2 regions of the Streptomyces sp. NPDC021020 genome follow, and region 1 is predicted to be linked to the other one. Evidence: riboswitches for the same ligand, from Rfam matches in the RefSeq annotation. Region 1 holds a riboswitch; the other holds the start of a gene.
What was found. Region 1 has a riboswitch for thiamine pyrophosphate ahead of ACH4SL_RS14785 (thiamine ABC transporter substrate binding subunit). Riboswitches for the same ligand answer to the same signal wherever they lie in the genome.

Region 1 (7,654 bases):
CGAGCAGCGAGTCGGTGAAGCCGCCGCGGCCGAGCAGCGCCAGGAAGGCCGAGCCCGCGACGACGGTCGGCAGCACGAAGGGCACCGTCACGACCGCGCGCAGCAGCCGCCGCCCGGGGAAGTCCAGCCGCGCGAAGACGTACGCGGCGGGCAGCCCCACCAGCAGCGTCAGCCCGGTCGAGGCGGCGGCCTGCCAGCAGGTGAACCACAGCACGTGCCGGATCCCGGGGTCGCCCAGCACGTCGCCGATCCGGCTCAGGTGCCAGGCGCCGCCCTGGTGCAGCCCGCGGCCGACGATCGCCGCCACCGGGTAGCCGAAGAAGGCCGCGAAGAAGAGCAGCGGCAGCGCCGTCAGCGCGGCGCGCACCGCCAGGGCGCGGCGCCGCGAGCCGCGGGCCCCGTCCCGCCGCGCGCCGCGCGGAGGCGCGGTCCGCAGCGTGCTCACGTCACGCTCACTTCAGGACGATCCCGTTCCACGCCTGGACCCATTCGTCGCGCTTGGCGGCGATGGTGTCGGGCGCGAGCGTGGTGGGGTGCTCGACCTTGGCGCCGTACTTGACGAAGACCGGCGGCTCGACGGCGTCGCCGCGCACCGGGTCGACGTACATCTGGAGCGGCATGTCCTGCTGGAAGGTCTTGCCGAGCATGAAGTCGATGAGGGCCTTGCCGCCCGCGGGGTTCTTCGCGCCGTGCAGCAGGCCGGCGAACTCGATCTGCCGGAAGCACGTGCCGGTCGCCACGCCGACGGGCGACTGCGCGGGCGCGGGGCTGACGCCGAGGACCTCGGCGGGCGGGCTGGAGGCGTAGGAGACCGCCAGCGGCCGGTCGCCCTTGGCCTGCTTGCCCGCGGACGAGCCGGAGAACCGGTCGTTGTACGCCTGCTCCCAGCTGTCGACGACCTCGACGCCGTTGGCCTTGAGCTGCTTCCAGTAGTCCTGCCACCCCGAATCGCCGTAGGTGGCCGCGCTGCCCAGCAGGAAGGCCAGGCCGGGCGAGGACGTCGAGACGTTCTCGGTGACCAGCAGGTTCTTGTAGGCGGGCTTGACCAGGTCGGCGAAGGTCTGCGGCGGGGCCAGGTGGTGGGACGTGAAGTAGGCCCGGTCGTAGTTGACGCAGACGTCGCCGGAGTCGATCGGCGTGACGCGGTGCTGCGCGGCGTCCAGTTGCAGGTCGGCGGCGACCTGCCCGAGGTCCTTGGCGGCGTAGGGCGTGAACAGGCCGTTGTCGAGCGCGCGGGACAGCAGGGTGTTGTCGACGCCGAAGAAGACGTCGCCGCGCGGGTGGTCCTTGGTGAGGATGGCCTGGTTGACGGCCGCGCCCGCGTCCCCGCCGCGCAGCACCTTGACGGTGTAGCCGGTCTCCTTGGTGAATTCCGCGAGGACGGACTTCGAGGCCGCGAACGAGTCGTGGCTGACGAGCGTGACGGTCTTGGAGCCGGAGCCCGCCGCCTTGTCGCCGTCGCCCGAGTCGCTGCCGCACGCGGCCAGGACGGACGCCGCCGTGCCGGCGGCGACGAGCGCGCCCACGGCACGCCGAGCAGTGGTCTTCATCTGTGCTGACTCCCTACGCCGGTATGACCCGGATCAGGTGGGAGGGTCTGCGGCCTGGGATCCTTCGCCGGATCCCTCGCCGCACTCTCAGCGCCGTCGCAGGCGCTCCCCTGTCGGAATGTTCTGTTGTACGACCGCCAACGGCCGCCGACGACCGCGTGTACGGCCGCGAGCTGCGGTGACCGCGGGCCGACGCGAGCGCCGACCGTACGATAGCAGCAGGTCAGCGCTCCGCCGCCGCCAGCTGCCCGCAGGCGCCGTCGATCTCCTGGCCACGGGTGTCGCGTACGGTCACGGGCACGCCGTGCGCCTCAAGACCGGCCACGAAGGCCCGCTCGTCCTCCGGGCGGGAGGCCGTCCACTTGGACCCGGGCGTGGGGTTGAGCGGGATCAGGTTGACGTGCACCCGGTGGTTCTTCAGCAGCTTGCCCAGCCGGTCGGCACGCCATGCCTGGTCGTTGACGTCGCGGATCAGCGCGTACTCGATCGAGATCCGGCGCCCGGAGACCTCGGCGTAGTGCCAGGCCGCGTCCAGCACCTCGCGCACCTTCCAGCGGGTGTTGACCGGCACCAGGGTGTCGCGCAGCTCGTCGTCCGGGGCGTGCAGGGAGACCGCGAGGCGGCACTTGAAGCCCTCGTCCGCGAAGCGGTGCATGGCCGGCACCAGGCCCACCGTGGAGACGGTGATACCGCGCTGCGACAGCCCCAGGCCGTCCGGCTCGGGGTCGGTCAGCCGGCGGATCGCACCGACCACGCGGTTGTAGTTGGCGAGCGGCTCGCCCATCCCCATGAAGACGACGTTCGACAGCCGGGCCGGTCCGCCCGGCACCTCCCCGTCGCGCAGCGACTTCATGCCGGCCACGATCTGGTGCACGATCTCCGCGGTCGACAGGTTGCGGTCCAGACCGGCCTGGCCGGTGGCGCAGAAGGGGCAGTTCATGCCGCAGCCGGCCTGTGACGAGATGCACATGGTGACGCGGTCCGGGTAGCGCATCAGCACCGACTCGACGAGCGTCCCGTCGAAGAGCCGCCACAGCGTCTTGCGGGTGTCGCCGTCGTCGCACGAGGCGTGCCGGACGACGGTCATGAGCTCCGGCAGCAGATCCCCGGCGAGCTTGCCGCGGGCCGCGGCCGGGATGTCCGTCCAGGCGGCGGGGTCGTCGGCGTACCGCGCGAAGTAGTGCTGCGACAGCTGCTTGGCCCGGAAGGGCTTCTCCCCGAGCGCGGCCACCGCCTCCCGTCGTTCGGCGGGCGAGAGGTCGGCGAGATGCCGCGGGGGCTTCTTGGCCCCGCGCGGCACGGCGAAAGTCAGTTCTCCGGGTGCAGGCATGATTCCTCCAGTGTCCCAGATCGCGGAGGAAGCCCGCGCCGCGCGGGCGGCGGCCCTGTGGAGAACCCTGCCGGGGACGCGGGCGGGGTCAGCCCTGGCCGACGAAGGCGACCAGCAGGAGCCAGACGATCGGGGCGGTCGGCAGCAGGCTGTCGAGGCGGTCCATGATGCCGCCGTGGCCCGGCAGCAGGGTGCCCATGTCCTTGATGTCGAGATCCCGCTTGATCATCGACTCGCCGAGGTCGCCGAGGGTGGCGCTGACCGCGGCGGCCAGGCCCAGGACCAGGCCCTGCCACCAGTGGCCGCCGTCGATGGAGAACTCCATCAGCAGCGCGCCCGCCACCATGGCGAAGCCGATCGCGCCCGCGAGCCCCGCGCGGGTCTTGCCGGGGCTGATCCGCGGGGCGAGCTTGGTGCGGCCGAAGCGCCAGCCGACCGCGTAGGCGCCCGTGTCGCTGACCACGGTGAGCACGAGGAAGGCCAGCACCCGGCGGGGGCCGTCGTCCGCGGCGAGCATCATCACCACGAAGGTGGCGAGGAAGGGCACGTAGAAGGCCACGAAGACGGCCGCCGTGACGTCCCTGAGGTAGTCGTGCGGGGGCTGGGCCATACGCCAGACCAGGATCGCCAGCGCGGTCAGCGCCATCGCGATCCAGGCCCCGTCGGCGCCCTTCAGATACCCGACGACCACCATGGCCGCGCCGCCCACCACGAGCGGCACCAGCGGCGCGTGGATGCCCTTGCGCTCGGCGAGCCGCGAGGTCAGCTCCCACACGCCGACCGCGACGGCCGCCACCACGACGCCGACGAAGACCTGCTTGACGAGGAAGAGCGAGGCCAGCACCACCACGCCGAGCCCGACGCCCACGCCTATCGCCGCCTGGAGGTTCCGCCCTGCGGACTTCTTCGCGGGGGCGGGCTGCGGGGGCGTCGGTTCGGACGCCGGCGGCGAGGGCGGCATAGCTGGAGTCTTCCTCCCGGTGCGGCTTTCCGCCGCGGAATACGCCGCCGGGGCGGTGACCACGGCCTCGGCGACGTCGGTGGCCGCGGCTGCGGTGTTCTCCGTTGCTCCCCGGTGACCGGCGCGCGGCGAAGCGCCCCAGGAAGAGTCGTTCACTGAGCTTCGCCTCGCGTCGTCGTCGGGGTGTGCGGAGGAGCGGGTGCGGGCCGGCGGGCCCTCGGGCCGCGGCCGGGCCCGGAACGGGCCGCAGGAGGCCCGTGAAGGGCCCCCGCGGGGCCCGGGGAGGGTCGTGGACGGCACAGGGGGCCGTCAGACCTCCAGCAGCTCCGCTTCCTTGTGCTTGAGCAGCTCGTCGACCTGGGCGACGTACTTCGACGTCGTGTCGTCGAGCTCCTTCTCCGCGCGGCGCACCTCGTCCTCGCCGGACTCGCCGTCCTTGACCAGCTTGTCCAGCGTCTCCTTCGCCTTGCGGCGGACGCTGCGGATGGAGATCTTGGCGTCCTCGCCCTTGCCCTTGGCGACCTTGATGAACTCGCGCCGCCGCTCCTCGGTGAGCTGCGGGAAGACCACCCGGATGATGCGGCCGTCGTTGCTCGGGTTGACGCCGAGGTCGGAGTTGCGGATCGCCTCCTCGATGTTGCGCAGGCTGCTGCTGTCGAAGGGGGTGATCACCGCCATCCGCGGCTCGGGCACCGAGAAGGACGCCAGCTGGTTGATCGGGGTGATCGCGCCGTAGTACTCGGCCACGATCTTGTTGAACATCGCCGGGTGCGCGCGGCCGGTACGGATCGCCGCGAAGTCGTCCTTGGCGACCTCGACGGCCTTCTCCATCTTCTCCTCGGCCTCGAGGAGGGTTTCTTCAATCACCATGTGCTCCTGGTTTTCAGAAGGCGGGGCCCTGCGGGCGCGGCCCCTGCGCGCGTCTGTCCTGCACGGTGTCCGACCGGCAGCGTGTTGTCCATCCCCTGATGCCCCGTGGCGGCCTGCGGCTAGCCCCTGGTGCCCTGGGTGTTGACCAGTGTGCCGATCTTCTCACCCTTGACCGCGCGGGCGATGTTGCCCTCGGCGAGCAGTTCGAAGACCAGGATCGGCAGCTTGTTGTCCTGGCACAGGGTGATGGCGGTGAGGTCGGCGACGCGCAGGTCGCGCGTGATGACCTCGCCGTATTCCAGGGCGTCGAACATGGTCGCGTCCGGGTTGAGCTTGGGGTCGGAGTCGTAGACCCCGTCGACCCCGTTCTTGCCCATGAGCAGGGCGGCCGCGTCGATCTCCAGCGCGCGCTGCGCGGCGGTGGTGTCGGTGGAGAAGTACGGCATGCCCATACCGGCGCCGAAGATCACCACACGGCCCTTTTCCAGGTGCCGCACCGCGCGCAGCGGGATGTAGGGCTCGGCGACCTGGCCCATGGTGATGGCGGTCTGCACCCGGGTCTCGACGCCTTCCTTCTCCAGGAAGTCCTGGAGCGCCAGGCAGTTCATGACCGTGCCGAGCATGCCCATGTAGTCGGAGCGCGCCCGGTCCATGCCGCGCTGCTGGAGCTCGGCGCCGCGGAAGAAGTTGCCGCCGCCGATGACGAGGGCGATCTCGTAGCCGTCCGCGACGACCGCGGCGACCTCGCGGGCGATGGCGTGCACGACGTCGGGGTCGACACCGAGCCCGCCGCCCCCGGCGAAGGCCTCGCCGGACAGCTTGAGCAGGAAACGGCGGCCCGCGCCGGGGGCGCCGGTCGGGGCCTGTGCGGGGGCTTGGTTCATGGAGATCTCCTCGTGCACGTACAAAGGAGGCCACTGCCGCGGGTCCTTGTGGGTTCCCGTGACGGCAATGGCCTCCTTGTCACCTCTGCGGCCGGCCGGCGGGCGGCCGGTCGCGTACGACCCTAGCGGGCTCCCGGGTCAGACGCCCACGCGGAAGCGCGCGAAGGCCTGCAGCGTCACGCCGGCCTCGTCGAGCACCTTCTGCACGGTCTTCTTGGCGTCCTTGGCGAAGGACTGCTCAAGGACGACGTTCTCCTTGAAGAAGCCGTTGACGCGGCCCTCGACGATACGCGGCAGGGCGGCCTCGGGCTTGCCCTCCTCGCGCGCGGTGGCCTCGGCGACACGGCGCTCGTTCTCCACCGTCTCGGCGTCGATCTCGTCACGGGTCAGGTACTTCGGCGCGAAGGCGGCGATGTGCTGGGCGACGTCCTTGGCGGTCTGCGCGTCGGCCTTGTCCAGCTCGACCAGGACGCCGACCTGCGGGGGCAGGTCCGGGCTGGTGCGGTGCAGGTAGGAGGCGACGTAGGTGCCGGTGAACTGCGCGAAGCGGTCCAGCACGATCTTCTCGCCGAGGGTCGCGTTGGCCTCGTCGACGAACGCCTGCACGGTCTGGCCGGGCTTGATCTCGGAGGCGAGCAGCGCGGTGATGTCGGCCGGCTTGGTCGCGGCGACGTGGGCGGCGATGGCGTCGGCGACGGCGACGAACTTGTCTCCCTTGGCGACGAAGTCCGTCTCGCACTTCAGCTCGACGAGGACGCCCTCGGAGTTGTCGGCGGAGATCAGGGACACCACGGCGCCGTTGGAGGCCGAGCGGCCCTCGCGCTTGGTGACACCCTTCTGGCCCTTGACGCGGAGGATCTCGACGGCCTTGTCCAGGTCGCCTTCGGCCTCGGTGAGGGCGTTCTTGCAGTCCATCATGCCCGCGGCGGTCAGCTCGCGGAGCTTCTTGACGTCAGCGGCGGTGAAGTTCGCCATGGGTCTGTGTCTCTTCCCGAATGGTCGGTGGATCTACGGGTGGACGGCGGGGGCACAGGGCCCCCGCCGTCGTCACGCGTGGGGCCGGCGGCCGTCGTCGGCCGGCCGGCCTCAGGTCAGGCCTGCTCGGCGTCGCCCTCGGCGGCCGGCGCGTCCGCGGCAGGGGCCTCGGCGGCCGGAGCCTCGGTGGCCTCGGCGGCGGGCGCCTCGGTGGCGGGCGCCTCGGTGGCGGGGGCCTCGGCCGCGTCGTCGGCCTTCTTCTCGCCCTCCAGCAGGTCGCGCTCCCACTCGGCCAGCGGCTCGGAGCCGCCCTCGGCCTTCTTGTCGCCCAGCGCGGCGCCGGAGCGGGCGATCAGGCCCTCGGCGACGGCGTCGGCGATCACGCGGGTGAGCAGCGTGACGGAGCGGATCGCGTCGTCGTTGCCCGGGATCTTGTAGTCGACCTCGTCGGGGTCGCAGTTGGTGTCGAGGATCGCGACGACCGGGATGCGGAGCTTGCGCGCCTCACCGACGGCGATGTGCTCCTTCTTGGTGTCGACGATCCAGACGGCGCTCGGCACCTTCTGCATCTCGCGGATGCCGCCGAGGGTCTTCTCCAGCTTGTCCTTCTCGCGGGAGAGGACCAGGAGCTCCTTCTTGGTCAGGCCGGACGCGGCCACGTCCTCGAAGTCGATCTCCTCGAGCTCCTTGAGGCGCTGCAGGCGCTTGTAGACGGTCGAGAAGTTGGTGAGCATGCCGCCCAGCCAGCGCTGGTTGACGTAGGGCATGCCGACGCGCGAGGCCTGCTCGGCGATGGCCTCCTGCGCCTGCTTCTTCGTACCGACGAACATGATGGAGCCGCCGTGCGCGACGGTCTCCTTGACGAACTCGTAGGCGCGGTCGATGTACGACAGCGACTGGAGCAGGTCGATGATGTAGATGCCGTTGCGCTCGGTGAAGATGAAGCGCTTCATCTTCGGGTTCCAGCGGCGGGTCTGGTGCCCGAAGTGGACGCCGCTCTCCAGCAGCTCCCGCATCGTGACGACGGCCATGGCCGTACTCCTTGAGGTGCTCGGTTACCGCGACAGCCGGACGGCCGTCGCGC
Region 2 (7,654 bases), on a different contig from region 1:
GTCAGCTGTTCATTGAGGAACTCGATGACCTCGGGGTCGCCCTGCATGGCAGCGCCGTCCTTCCCGTTCGGACAAGTGGGTTGCGCGCATCCTTGCATTGCGCGGTCATCTGTTCCAGTAAGTGCACACTTACGTACTGTGGCCGTTTTGCCCCCCTGGGGTCCGGTGCCCGGCGCCTGGTCACGAGCACCGGGCCGGGTCTGTCACCATGGAGGCATGGGTCGGTACGAGCGTCGCGCGGGGGAGCTGCCGCCGGGCCAGCGGATCCAGCGGGGCTGGCCGGTGACCCACTACGGGCCGGTTCCGCGGTTCAAGGCCGACCGCTGGGAGTTCCGCGTCTTCGGCGCCACCGCGGACGGCGGCACGACGTCCTGGAAACACCCGGAGTTCTCCGCGCTTCCCTATGACACCGTCGTCGCCGACTTCCACTGCGTCACGAAATTCTCGATGCTCGGCATCGAATGGGGCGGTGTGGCCACCTCCACCGTCGTGAAGCTCGCCCCGCCCGCCGACGACGTCACCCATGTGATGGTGTGGGCCGAATACGGATTCAGCTCCAACCTGCGTATCGAGGACTTCCTCGACGACCTGGCGATATTCGCGACCCACAAGGGCGGCGAACCCCTCACCGCGGAACACGGATTCCCCGTCCGCCTCGTCGTCCCGAGGCTCTACGCGTGGAAGGGCCCCAAGTGGGTCCGCGGTATCGAGTACATGACGGCCGACCGCCGCGGCTTCTGGGAGGAGCGCGGCTACCACAACCTCGGCGACCCCTGGCAGGAGCAGCGCTACTCCTACCAGGAGGAGCCGGGCGACGGGCCCGAGCTCTAGGGCCTGTCGCTTCGCTCAGCGCACCCAGAGGGTGACCGTGGCGCCCTTCGGGGCCTGGCTGCCGCCGTCCGGGGACTCGTTGAAGACGGTGTCGCCGAAGAACAGGCTGATCACCCGCACCTCGAAGCCCGCCGCCTTGAGGGTCGCCTCCGCGTCGTCCTGGTTCTGGCCCGTGACGTCCGGCACCGGGAAGAGCTGCTGCCCCTTGGACACCGTGATCGTCACCGTGTCGCCCTTGGCCGCCTGGGTGTCGCGGTCCGGGGTCTCCAGGGCGACGGTGTCCTTGTCCGCCTCGTCCGAGAACGCCTTGTCCGGTGACAGCACCACCTGGAAGCCCGCGTCCTGCAACGTCTGCTGCGCCTCGGTGACCGACTTCCCGATCACGTCCGGTACGTCCACCGGCGAGCCGCGGGAGATCGTGAAGGCGATCGGTGTGCCCGGCGCGATCTCCCGGCCCGCGGGCGGGTCCGTCACGATGACCGAGCCCTGCGGCACCGAGTCGTTGAACGACCTCCCCACCGTGCCCGGCACCAGCCCCGCGTCCTTGAGCTGCTGCTGCGCGTCGGCGAGCGGGTGCCCGGACACGTCCGGCACCTTCACCTGGCGCGGGCCCTCCGAGACGGTCAGCGTCACCGTGCCGTTGCCGCGGATGCGCTTGCCGGGCGCCGGGTCGGTGGAGATCACGCTGCCGCGCGGCACCGTGAGCGAATAGTCCTTGCGCACCTCGGTGTCCAGGCCCGCGGCGCTCAGCTTGTGCTGCGCCTCGGCCTGCGGCAGCGCCAGCACGCCCGGGACGTGCGTGAACTGCCCGTCGTTGACGTACCAGACGCCGCCCGCGACCCCGAGCACCACCAGCAGCGCCGCCAGGACCGCGAGCACCCCGCGCCGGCCGCGCCAGGCCGGCCCGCGCACCGCCCGCCCCTGCCTGCCGCCGTTCCCGCCGGGACGGCTGGGAACGGGCGGCGGAGCCGTGGGCGTGTCGTCGATGCTGTACGGCTCCCCGTCCGCGGGCCGCCGCGGCAGCAGCCGGGTCGTACGGTGCAGCTCGTCGTCCCCCTGGCCGGACGGCGCGGGCGGGGCCGGCATCGCCAGCGCCGCCAGCGGGTGCACGACGCTCGTCGGATCCTCCGCGCCCACCGGTACGGACCCGGCCGTCTGCACGGGGGCCGCGCGGTGGTCCAGCTCCTCGTCCGTCAGCTCCGCGCGCACCGCCCGCACCTCCGCGAGCAGCGCCACCGCGTCCGCCGGGCGGCCCTCAGGGTCGCGGCTGGTGGCCCGGGCCACCAGCGCGTCCAGTTGCGGCGCGAGCCCGGGCAGGGCGGCGGAGGGCGGCGGCACGTCCTCGTTGAGCCGCCGGACGATCACCTCCATCGCGGTGTCGCCCTCGTACGGCTTCGCGCCGGTCAGCATCTCGTACAGCATCACGCCGCACGCGTACACGTCCGTCCGCTCGTCCACCTGGCCGTGGCCGATCTGCTCGGGCGCCAGGTACGACACCGTGCCGAGCAGCGCGCCCGAGCTGCTCGTCTGCGCGTCCACGCCCCTGACCAGGCCGAAGTCGGCGACCTTGACCCGGCCCGCGTCGCCGATCAGGACGTTCTCCGGCTTGGCGTCGCGGTGCACGAGCCCGGCGCGGTGCGCCGCCCCCAGCGCCGCGAGCACCGGCTCCAGCACGTCGAGCGCCGCCCGCGGGGTGAGCGCGCCGCGCTCGCGCAGCACGTCGCGCAGCGTGCAGCCGGCGACGTACTCCATGGCCAGGTACACGTACGTGCCGTCCGTGCCCTGGTCGAAGACGCCCACGACATTCGGGTGCGACAGCCGTGCCACGGCCTTCGCCTCGCGGATGAACCGCTCCACGAAGCCGCCGTCCGCGGCGAGCCCCGGGTGCATGACCTTCAGCGCGAGCACCCGGTCGAGCCGGGTGTCCAGGGCGCGGTAGACCGTGGCCATCCCGCCGACGGCGATCCGGGCCTCGACCCGGTAACGCCCGTCCAGCGTCTGCCCGACCAGCGGATCCTGCACGGTGGTGTCCACGACGTCCGATTCTACGAGCCGGGTACGACGCCGGTCCCCGTTCGCCGCGGCACTGTGGCGATGCCGTGGCGAACGCGGCCAAACCGTAACCATCGGCATGACCGGCAGGAGCGTCCTGCCCCACTCAGAACGCCGGTCTCTCCGGGTCGAAGTCGGGCACGCCCTCCGTCGGGGAGGACGCCAGGGCGTGGTGGCGGCGGGGGATGCGGCCCGCGCGGTGGGCGAGGCGGCCGGCGGTCACCGCGTGGCGCATCGCCTCGGCCATGACCGCGGGGTGCTGCGCGCGGGTCACCGCGGAGGCCAGCATCACGGCCGCGCAGCCGAGTTCCATCGCGAGGGCGACGTCGGAGGCCGTGCCCGCGCCCGCGTCCAGGATGACGGGGACTCCCGCGCGCTCGGTGATCAGCCGGAAGTTGTGCGGGTTGCGGATGCCCAGGCCCGAGCCGATGGGGGAGCCCAGCGGCATGACCGCCGCGCAGCCGACGTCCTCCAGCTTCCGCGCGAGCACCGGGTCGTCGTTCGTGTACGGCAGCACCGTGAAACCGTCGTCGACCAGCACCTCCGCCGCGTCCAGCAGTTCGACCGGATCCGGCAGCAACGTCCGCTCGTCCGCGATGACTTCGAGCTTGATCCAGTCCGTGCCCAGCGCCTCCCGCGCCAGCCGCGCGGTCAGCACGGCCTCGCCCGCCGTGAAGCAGCCCGCGGTGTTGGGCAGCACGCGGATGCCGAGCCGGGTGAGCACCGACAGCACGGAGCCCTGCGTGGTCGGGTCGAGGCGGCGCATCGCCACCGTGGTCAGCTCGGTGCCGGACGCGACGAGCGCGTGCTCCAGCACCTCCAGGCTGGGCGCGCCGCCCGTGCCCATGATCAGCCGGGAGCCGAACGCGACCCCGCCGACGATCAGGGGGTCGGCCGCCGTCGCCGGTGCCGTCGTCGTCATCGTTCAGCCTCCCTGGACCGCGGTCAGCACCTCGACGCGGTCGCCGTCGGACAGCGGGGTCGCGGACCAGCGGGTCCGCGGGACGACCGTCTCGTTGAGCGCCGCGGCCACCCCCGAGGGCGCGGTCGTCAGCTCCGCGACCAGGGCATCGAGGGCGACGGGCGCGTCCAGTTCGTGGGCCCGCCCGTTGACGTGCACGGTGATCCGCGCGCCGCCCGGCGTACGCGTGGCGTTCATACGCTCAGCTCCTGGTAGGTCCCCGGCTCCCGGGCGGCGAACCGCTGCGCTCCGAACGCCGCCGCGTACGCCGGGAGTTCGCCGTCCGCGGAGGTCAGCACCGCGGCCATCGCGTCGCCGGTGACCGGCGTGAGCAGCACGCCGTTGCGGTGGTGGCCGGTCGCGAACAGCAGGCCGTCCAGCGCGGTGCGGCCCAGCAGCGGGGCGTTGTCCGGTGAGCCGGGGCGCAGACCCGCGAGCGTCTCGGTGAGCGGGAGTTCGGTGATGCCGGGCACCAACTCGTGTGCGTCCCGCAGGAGTTCGTAGACCCCGCCGGCGGTCACCGTGGTGTCCCAGCCGAACTCCTCGCTCGTCGCGCCGAGCACCAGCTCGCCGTTGTCGCGCGGCACCAGGTACACATGGCTGCCGCGGACCACCGCGCGGACCGTACGCGACAGGAACGGCGCGTGCGAGGCCGGGATCCGCAGCCGCAGGATCTGGCCCTTCACCGGGCGCACGGGCGGCAGCAGCTCGGGCGGTATCCCGTCGATCCGCCCGCTCTCGCTGCCCGCGGCCAGCACGGTCTGGGCGGCGGTCACCGTCGTGCCGTCCGCGAGCACCGCGCCGGTCACCCGGCCCCCCGCCGACTCCACCCGGGCGGCGCGCGCCCGCAGGAACTCCACGCCCGCGAGCTCCGCCGCTCTCAGCAGCGCCGCCGCCAGCCGCCGTGGGTCGACCTGGTGGTCGCCGTCCACCCGCAGGCCGCCGCGTACGCCGGGCGCGAGCATCGGCTCCAGGCGGCGGCACTCGCGGCCGGTCAGCCAGTGGGAGTCCAGGCCCAGTTCCGTCTGGAAGGCGTGCAGGTCGCGCAGCTGCGCGCGGTCGTCGGCGTCCAGCGCCACCGCGAGGGTGCCGCACGGGCGGTAGCCGGTGTCCAGGCCCGTCGCCTCGCTCAGCTCCGCGGCGAAGCCCGCGTAGCGGGCGGCGGAGGCGAGGTTCAGGTCGAGCAGGGCCTGCTCGCCGTACTGCAGCTCCGTGACGGCGGCGAGCATGCCCGCCGCGACGTGGGCGGCTCCGCCGCCGGGTGCGGGGTCGGCGACCGCCGTCCGCAGGCCGCGCTGCGCTGCGCGCCAGGCCGTGGCGAGGCCGATGATGCCGCCGCCGATGATCAGTACGTCGGGGTGCGGGTGCGTTCGGTACGTCCGCATGGACGTCAGCTCCTCCCTTCGCCGGAATGACCCGGATCAGGTTCCTACGGTCGGCGGCGACCAGCCGCCCTCTCAGCCCGGTCCACCCCAGGCTCCCGCGAGTCCAACTCGTGACTCACCCTATCCCTCCCCGGCGAGCGCCCCGGGACGGGTGGTGCGGTTCGACATGCGACCGCCCGCCGGTGGGTGGTTGCTCGCGCAGTTCCTCGCGCCCCTGTTGTTACCCGGCGGGGTGTGGCGGGTTCGCCGCCGATGGTGGTTGAGCCCCACAGGGGGGCCGTCAGACGACATCTGACTCGCACGGGTGGTGCGGGTGGGAAACACCCCGCGCCGCCAGGCGCGGGCACCCACCGCGGTGGGAAAGCCGCACGCCCCGCCCGGCGGCGGCACCGCGGAGCGCTACCGTGAGGAAATGAGCAGCCGGAAATTCGTCATCGTCGGAGCCGGCATGGCCGGCGTGCAGACAGCCGTGGCCCTCAGAGAGATGGGCTCGGCGGACGAGATCACGCTGATCGGGGACGAACCGCACGCCCCGTACGACAGGCCGCCGCTGTCGAAGGCGGTACTGCTGGGCGGCCCGGCCGACGACGCCAGGTTCGACGTGGACTTCGACGCCCTGCGGGTGGACGTGCGGCTGGGGGTGCGGGCGCAGGCGCTGCGCACGGGGGAGCGCGAGGTGGTGACGGACGCGGGCGCGGTCCCGTACGACCGGCTCGTGGTGGCCACCGGGGCGTATCCGGTGGCGCTGCCGGGGACGACGGGGTTGCCCGGCGTGCATCTGCTGCGGACGCTGGACGACGCGGCGGCGCTGCGTCCCGTGCTGGACGCGGGTCAGGACGTGGTCGTCGTGGGCGCCGGCTGGATCGGCGCGGAGTTCGCGACCGCGGCCCGGCAGGCGGGCTGCGCGGTGACGGTCGTGGAGGCGGCGGACCGGCCGCTCGCGGGGGTGCTGCCCGCGGTCGTGACCGCGCACATGCGGGCCTGGTACGACGAGGCGGGGGTCGAGCTGCGGACGGGTACCCCGGTGGCGCAGCTGGAGCCCGGCGCGGTGGTGCTCGCGGACGGCAGCCGGATTGCGGCGGAGGCCGTGGTGGTGGGGATCGGGGCGCGTCCGGCGACGGGCTGGCTGGCCGGGGCGGGTGTCGCACTCGGGACGGACGGCGCGGTCGTCGCCGACGACCGGCTGCGGACGACCGCGCCGGACGTCTTCGCGGTGGGCGACTGCGCGTCCTTCCCGTCGGCCCGGTACGGCGAGCGGCTGCTGGTCCACCACTGGGACAACGCCCTGCAGGGCCCGCGTACGGCCGCGGCGAACGTACTGGGCGGCGACGAGGTGTACGACCCGGTGCCGTACTTCTGGTCGGAGCAGTTCGGGCGCTTCGTGCAGTACGCCGGGCACCACGCCGGCGCCGACACGCTGCTGATGCGGGGCGATCCGGCGACGGACGCGTGGTCGGCGTGCTGGCTGCGCGGCGAGCGGCTGGCGGCGGTGCTCGCGGTGGGGCGGCCGCGGGATCTGGCGCAGGCCCGCAAGCTGATCGGCAGCTCGGCGTCGGTGGACCCGGCGCTGGCCGCCGACCCGGCGGTGCCGCTGAGGTCGGCGGCGCGGTAGGCGGAACGGCCCATGTCCGGGTGCCCGGACGGCGCCGCCCCGCAGCGCTTGTCGGCGGCAGGTGGCAGGCTTGTCCCGTGACTGTTTTCTCGTCAGTTGACGCACATATCGACGCGCTCGTCCCCGATTGGCTCACCCTCCCCGAGGTCGCCGACGGGCTGGGGCTCGACATCACCCGTATCCGCCCGCTCATCAAGGAGGGGCAACTGCTCGCGGTCCGCCGCGGGGAGAACAAGGTGCTCATGGTGCCCGCCGCCTTCATCGGCGAGGGCAAGATCATCAAGGGCCTGGCCGGCACGCTGACCGTCCTGAAGGACGACGGGTTCTCCGACGAGGAGGCCCTGGAGTGGCTCTTCACCGCCGATGAGACCCTGCCCGGCACCCCGGCACAGGCGCTGCGGGAGAATCGGGGGACCGAGGTGAAGCGCCGCGCCCAGGCGCTCGCCGTGTAAGCCCTGCGGCGCCCCGTCCGCCGCCCGCCCCGGGGAGCCGCCCGTATGACCAGCAGCACGGCACGCGAACGGCTGGCGGACGCCCGGCTGTATCTGTGCACCGACGCCCGGCAGGAGCGCGGCGATCTCGCGGAGTTCGCCGACGCGGCCCTGGCCGGCGGGGTGGACGTGATCCAGCTGCGGCAGAAGGGCATCGAGGCCCGCGAGGAGCTGGCGGCGCTCGCCGTCCTCGCGGACGCGTGCCGGCGGCACGGGCGGCTGCTCGCCGTCAACGACCGGGCCGACGTGGCGCACGCGGCGGGCGCGGACGTCCTGCACCTGGGGCAGGGCGATCTGCCGGTGCCCGCCGCGCGCGCCCTGC

Region 2: linked by a shared signal. The riboswitch ahead of thiO (glycine oxidase ThiO) and the one ahead of ACH4SL_RS14785 (thiamine ABC transporter substrate binding subunit) in region 1 are both predicted to bind thiamine pyrophosphate.

Annotation. Positions count from the first base shown of each region.
Region 1 covers NZ_JBIRQQ010000004.1:682,834-690,487, reverse strand. The annotation lists gene ACH4SL_RS14790 (ABC transporter permease) at 1-367, opposite strand, end outside; gene ACH4SL_RS14785 (thiamine ABC transporter substrate binding subunit) at 453-1,550, opposite strand; TPP riboswitch at 1,544-1,672, opposite strand; gene rlmN (23S rRNA (adenine(2503)-C(2))-methyltransferase RlmN) at 1,774-2,880, opposite strand; gene ACH4SL_RS14775 (phosphatidate cytidylyltransferase) at 2,969-3,997, opposite strand; gene frr (ribosome recycling factor) at 4,151-4,708, opposite strand; gene pyrH (UMP kinase) at 4,831-5,595, opposite strand; gene tsf (translation elongation factor Ts) at 5,734-6,570, opposite strand; gene rpsB (30S ribosomal protein S2) at 6,687-7,601, opposite strand.
Region 2 covers NZ_JBIRQQ010000009.1:56,515-64,168, forward strand. The annotation lists gene bfr (bacterioferritin) at 1-47, opposite strand, end outside; gene ACH4SL_RS26320 (sulfite oxidase-like oxidoreductase) at 217-831, shown strand; gene pknB (Stk1 family PASTA domain-containing Ser/Thr kinase) at 847-2,865, opposite strand; gene ACH4SL_RS26330 (thiazole synthase) at 2,990-3,805, opposite strand; gene thiS (sulfur carrier protein ThiS) at 3,809-4,042, opposite strand; gene thiO (glycine oxidase ThiO) at 4,039-5,229, opposite strand; TPP riboswitch at 5,226-5,338, opposite strand; gene ACH4SL_RS26345 (NAD(P)/FAD-dependent oxidoreductase) at 5,642-6,841, shown strand; gene ACH4SL_RS26350 (Rv2175c family DNA-binding protein) at 6,919-7,293, shown strand; gene thiE (thiamine phosphate synthase) at 7,339-7,654, shown strand, end outside.